DNA from 2 places in the Clostridium amazonense genome. Region 2 is predicted to be linked to the other one. Evidence: a T-box and tRNA genes for the amino acid it is inferred to sense, from the RefSeq annotation. Region 2 holds a T-box; the other holds one or more tRNA genes.

Region 1 (3,442 bases), on a different contig from region 2:
TGTCGAAATTTTGAGAATTTATTTAATATATAAACTTATCATTTTTATATTGCACGTTTACCCATTATAGTGCTATACTTTGGTTGTGCCGTAAGGAATATGTTAAAATGATTCCCCAAAGTTTTAACATAACACATAACATATCCCCATGATTAAACCCTATTTTTTACCGGATTTTTATCCGGTTATTTTTTTTATTCTTAAATATAATTAAAAACTCAACAAATAATTTGTTGAGTTTTTTTTATTTATTCATACAATATATAGTTATCTTAGAATTCTACTCTTTCTTCTATATACTTAGCTAGTTCATCTATAGATATTCTAACTTGTTCCATAGTATCTCTATCTCTAACTGTTACTGTATTATCTTCCATAGTGTCAAAATCAACAGTAATGCAGAAAGGTGTTCCTATTTCATCTTCTCTTCTATATCTCTTACCTATACTTCCAGCTTCATCATATTCAACATTGAATTTTTTAGCAAGCATGCTGTGTACTTCTAATGCTTTTTCACTTAATTTCTTACTTAGCGGTAATACAGCTGCTTTAAATGGTGCAAGAGCTGGGTGTAAGTGTAATACATTTCTAGAATCTCCACCTTCTAATTCTTGCTCTTCATATGCATTTATTAAGAATGCTAGTGTTACCCTATCAGCACCTAAAGATGGTTCTATTACATATGGTATATATCTTTCATTTGTTGTTGGATCTAGATAGTTCATATCTTCTCCTGAATGTTCCATATGTCTCTTTAAGTCATAGTCAGTTCTATCTGCTATACCCCAAAGTTCTCCCCATCCAAATGGGAATAAATATTCTATATCACATGTTGCATTACTATAGAATGATAACTCCTCTTGACTGTGGTCTCTAAATCTTAATGAATCTTCTTTCATTCCTAGGTCAAATAAGAATTTTTTACAGTATTCTTTCCAATAATCAAACCATTCTAAATCAGTTCCTGGTTTACAGAAGAATTCAAGCTCCATTTGTTCAAACTCTCTTGTTCTGAAAGTAAAGTTACCTGGAGTTATTTCATTTCTAAAAGATTTACCTATTTGAGCTATACCAAAAGGTACTTTCTTTCTTGATGCTCTTTGAGTACTTTTAAAGTTTACAAATATACCTTGAGCAGTCTCTGGTCTTAAATATATTTCTGATTTATTATCTTCAGTTATTCCTTGGAAAGTTTTAAACATAAGATTAAACTTTCTTATGTCTGTGAAGTTTTTCTTTCCACATTTAGGACAAACTATTTCATGTTCTTCTATATATTTTTTATATTCTTCATTACTCCATCCATCAGCAACAGCAACTTCTGCTCCTTGTGATGTCATATAATCTTCTACTAATTTGTCAGCTCTAAATCTAGCTTTACAATCTTTACAATCCATTAAAGGATCTGAGAATCCGCCAACATGACCTGTAGCAACCCAAACTTGTGGATTCATTAATATAGAACAATCTAATCCTACATTGTAAGGACTTTCTTGAACAAATTTTTTCCACCAAGCTTTTTTTACATTGTTTTTAAATTCTACACCTAAAGGACCGTAATCCCATGAGTTAGCTAAACCTCCATATATTTCAGATCCAGCAAATATAAATCCTCTATTTTTACATAAACTAATAATTTTATCCATAGTTACTTCAGCCATGAAAATTCCTCCTCTATTTATTTATTAAAATAAAAAAACTATTACTTATTTAAGGGACGAAATTTAATTCCGCGGTTCCACCCTTATTAGCAATAGCTCAACTTTCATATTCAGTACTCAAAAGCGCCCTTCACAATAACTCTTTAATGATTTTCACCAACCATCATCTCTCTATAAAAGTTTTATTGTTACTCCTCTTTATCATCATACATATTAAATTATATAAATAATTTTATCAAAAACATTAATATTGTCAAGATAATTATTGTTATACTAAAAAAGCAATACATAAGTACTGCTTTAAATATCAATTTGGCTCCGCGAAAAGGATTCGAACCTTCAACCTATCGGTTAACAGCCGAGTGCTCCACCGTTGAGCTATCGCGGAATATTTATCTTATACTGTAATTATATACAAATCAATAATATTTTGCAATACTTTTTTCAGTTTTTTATAATTTTTTATAAAAGGGTAGGAATTATTATTCCCACCCATAGTATACATTATTTATTTAATGGTTTCATTGTAGGGAATAAGATTACATCTTTAATAGATGTAGCATTTGTTAAGAACATTATCATTCTATCTATTCCTATTCCTAATCCACCTGTTGGAGGCATACCTATTTCTAAAGCATTCATAAACTCTTCATCTATCATGTATGCTTCATCATCTCCAAGTTCTCTTTCTTGTTCTTGTTGTTCAAATCTAGATCTTTGAACTATAGGATCATTTAATTCTGAGTAAGCATTACATACTTCTCTACCATAAACAAATCCTTCAAATCTCTCTGTAAACTCTTCATTTCCACGTTTCTTTTTAGTTAGTGGTGATATTTCAACTGGGTAATCACAAAGGAATGTTGGTTGTATTAAATTCTTTTCACCATATTCTTCAAATAGTGCATTTAATACATCTGCCTTTGTACAGTCTTTTAATTCTTTTTTGAATTCTAAGTGTTTCTCTTTTGCTATAGCTTGAGCTTCTTCATCTGTTTTTATTTCATTGAAATCAACACCAGCATATTCTTTAACAGCATCAACCATAGTTAATCTTCTCCATGGTGGTGTGAAATCTATTTCTGTATCTTCATACATTACTTTTGTTGAGCCATTAACCTTTTCACAAACATAGGCAATAAGTTGTTCCATTATTTCCATCATGTCATTATAATCTGCATAAGCTTCATATAATTCTATACATGTGAATTCTGGGTTATGTCTTATACTCATTCCTTCATTTCTGAAGTTTTTACCCATATCATAAACTTTTTCAAATCCACCAACTATACATCTCTTTAAGTATAACTCTGTAGCTATTCTTAAATACATGTCTATATCTAATGTATTATGATGTGTTATAAATGGTCTAGCTGCAGCTCCTCCAGCTATTGGTGATAGTATAGGTGTTTCAACTTCTATGTATCCTCTGTTGTCAAGGAACTCTCTTACACCTTTTATAATTTGAGATCTCTTAATAAATGTTTCTCTAACTTCTTTATTCATTACAAGATCTACTTCTCTTTGTCTGTATTTTAAATCTGGATTTTTAAGTCCATGCCATTTTTCTGGTAATGGTTTTAAAGATTTACTTATTAATTGAACTTCTTCTGCACGAATTGAAGTCTCACCTGTTTTAGTTACAAATGCAGTTCCTTTAATTCTAACAAAATCTCCAATATCAAATGTCTTAGCATCTTTGAATGACTCTTCTCCAACTGCATCTAGTCTTATATACACTTGGATTTTTCCATATCTATCGTGTACATCACAGAATCCAG
Region 2 (3,442 bases):
ATGGATAAGAGAGTTAATTTTATAGTAGAAGAAAGTGGATTTTTTGAATCAAACTTCCTAGTTAAAGAGGGATTATTAGCAAAAGATAAATTTACAGCTATGTTTGGAATGGTAGGACTTGCTGATATGGTAAATCATTTATTAGGAGCGGAAAAACAAGAAGATAGATTTGGATATTCTAAAGAGGCTAATGAATTAGGACTTAGAATAGTTGAAAAAATGCAAGAAATAGTAGATGCTCATGAAAACAAATATTGTCTAGGAAATAATAAAAAGTATGTTTTACATGCACAGGTTGGATTAGATACAGACAAAGGTGTAGCTCCAGGATGTAGAATTCCAATAGGAGAAGAACCATCAATGCCAGAACATTTAATGCAAAGTGCACCATACCATAAATATTTTCCATCAGGAATAGGTGATATATTTAAATTTGATGAAACATCAAAAAGAAATCCAAAGGCCATAGTTGATATAATAAAAGGAGCATTTAAATTAAATATAAGATATATATCTGTTTATTGTGAAGATTGTGATGTTATAAGAATAACAGGATATTTAGTTAAAAGATCAGATATAGAGAAACTAGAAAAAAATGAGCAAGTTTTAAATGATACTGTTGTGTTAGGATATGGTGCAGCTAAAAATGCAAAAATATTAGAGAGAAGACTAAGACATAATGAAAACTAAAGCTTTAGTTAATAAAATAATTCCATTTAGCTCAGTAGATGGAGAAGGAAATAGGATGGCAATATTTCTTCAACAGTGTAATTATAATTGTTTATATTGTCATAATCCTGAAACTATAAATTTATGTATAAATTGTGGGAAGTGCGTAAGTGAATGTAAGTATGGAGCACTTTCCATAGTCAATAAGAAAGTTAGTTATGATAGAAGCAAGTGTAAAAATTGTGATGCTTGTATAGCTGCATGTAGTATAAATAGTACTCCTAAAACTACAGAAATGACAGTAGATGAAATAATAGAAGAAATTAAGAAAGTTCAAATGTTTATATCTGGAATAACAGTTTCAGGGGGAGAATGTACTCTTCAAAGTGATTTTCTTATAGAACTATTTAAAAAGGTAAAGGAATTAGGATTAACAACATTTATTGATACTAATGGATCAACAAATTTATATAAAAATGAGGAATTACTAAAAGTTACAGATAAAACTATGATAGATTTAAAAGCATTTAATGCAGATGAAAATAAGGAATTAACTGGACTTTCCAATGAGATAGTTATAAAGAATATCGAAGAACTTACAAAGCTTCATAAAGTTTATGAAATAAGAACAGTAGTAGTACCAGAACTTTTAGATAATGAATATACTGTTGATATGGGAAGTAAGCTTATTGCTAAATTAGATGAAAATATAATATATAAAATTATTAAATTTAGACAGTTAGGTGTTAGAGAAGAGCTTTTAAAAGCATACACACCTAAACAGGAATACATGGAAGAATTAAGAAAAATTGCAATTGAAAATGGTGTAAAAAACGTAGTTATCGTATAATATATTGAAAAATGTATATAATAATTAGTGATTTTAACAGTTTTAGGTCTTGACATTTCAATTGTGTCAATATAAAATCATATTAAGAATTCAAATTTAAATAAAAAGACGATGAAGAGAAGAGTAGATGTAAGAGGTAATTAAAGCGAGTTGACGATGGTGTGAGGTCAATATGAAACTTATGTTGAAGAACATCTTGGAGTTTCTAACCGAAATTGTAAAAGAGTAGGCTTAGACGGATTCAAACCGTTATAATTTTGAACAGTATCGATAAAAATCCGTACTGGTAGAGTGGTCATTTATGACAATTTGGGTGGTACCGCGAAATAATACCTTTCGTCCCTATTTGGGATGAAAGGTTTTTTTATTTACCCAAAATTAATTTGTTTAATTTAAAAATATTAATATATAAAGTATTTTATGCAAGGTATGTTGAATATGCCTAAATCAAGAAGGAGGAATAAATATGGAAAAGGTAGTTGTAAAACAACTTTACAGAGAACAAGAAAAATATGCAGATCAAGAAATAAGTATAAGTGGATGGATTAGAACATTAAGAGCTTCTAAAAACTTTGGGTTTATAGAAATTAATGATGGTAGCTTCTTTAAAAATATTCAAGTAGTATTTGAAGAGGAATTAGAAAATTTCAAAGAAGTATCAAAATTAAGTATAAGTTCATCTTTAACAGTAGAAGGAAAACTTGTTTTAACACCAGGAGCTAAACAACCATTTGAATTAAAAGCAACTAGAATTGAAATAGAGGGATTATCAGACAATGATTATCCACTACAAAAGAAAAGACATAGCTTTGAGTTCTTAAGAAGCATAGCTCATTTAAGACCAAGAAGTAACACATTCTCAGCTGTGTTTAGAGTTCGTTCATTAACAGCATTTGCTATACACAAATTTTTCCAAGAAAGAGGGTTTGTATACACTCATACACCAATAATCACTGGTAGTGATTGTGAAGGTGCTGGAGAAATGTTCAGAATTACAACTATGGATTTAGATAATGTTCCTAAAACAGAAGATGGAGCAATTGATTACAAGCAAGATTTCTTTGGTAAAGAGACAAATTTAACAGTTAGTGGTCAACTTGCAGCAGAAGCATATGCATTAGCATTCAGAAATGTATATACTTTTGGACCAACATTTAGAGCAGAAAATTCAAATACAGCAAAACATGCTGCAGAATTCTGGATGATAGAGCCAGAAATAGCATTTGCAGATTTAATGGATGATATGGAACTTGCTGAAGATATGATAAAATATATTATAAATTATGTTATGGAAAATGCTCCAGAAGAGATAGATTTCTTTAATAGTTTTGTAGATAAAGGACTAAAAGAAAGATTAATGCATGTTGCAAGTTCAGAGTTTGGTAGAGTAACTTATACAGAAGCAGTTGAAATGCTTAAAAAATCAGGAAAAGAATTTGAATATCCAGTTGAATGGGGTATAGATTTACAAACTGAACATGAAAGATATTTAACAGAAGAAATATTTAAGAAACCAGTATTTGTAACTGACTATCCAAAGGAAATAAAAGCATTTTATATGAGAATAAATGATGATAATAAAACAGTTGCAGCTATGGATTTATTAGTACCAGGAATAGGAGAAATAGTTGGAGGAAGCCAAAGAGAAGAAAGAATTGATGTATTAGAAAGCAGAATGGCTGAATTAGGACTTAAAAAAGAAGATTACTGGTGGTATTTAGAACTAAGAAAATACGGTGGAACTAAACACGCTGGATTTGGATTAGGATTTGAAAGAATGATAATGTATATGACTGGTATAAGCAATATAAGAGATGTAATACCATTCCCAAGAACAACAGGAACAGCTGAATTCTAAAAAATACTATATGAATAATAATAAGAGGGCAAAGATTTAATTTTGCCCTCTTATTAATTTTAATG

The links. The T-box of region 2 lies ahead of asnS (asparagine--tRNA ligase). A T-box ahead of a tRNA ligase gene usually reads a tRNA of that ligase, here a tRNA-Asn.
Region 1: it has a tRNA-Asn gene. The T-box ahead of asnS (asparagine--tRNA ligase) is inferred to sense a tRNA for this amino acid. The anticodon was not compared.

The regions. Positions count from the first base shown of each region.
Region 1 is NZ_JBWKMH010000006.1:223,847-227,288, reverse strand. Features, by position in the region: gene AC07E4_RS03735 (glycine--tRNA ligase) at 273-1,661, opposite strand; T-box leader at 1,711-1,875, opposite strand; tRNA gene AC07E4_RS03730 (tRNA-Asn) at 1,975-2,049, opposite strand; gene lysS (lysine--tRNA ligase) at 2,166-3,442, opposite strand, start outside.
Region 2 is NZ_JBWKMH010000033.1:910,956-914,397, reverse strand. Features, by position in the region: gene AC07E4_RS19030 (YjjI family glycine radical enzyme) at 1-690, shown strand, start outside; gene AC07E4_RS19025 (YjjW family glycine radical enzyme activase) at 680-1,519, shown strand; T-box leader at 1,622-1,866, shown strand; gene asnS (asparagine--tRNA ligase) at 1,986-3,377, shown strand.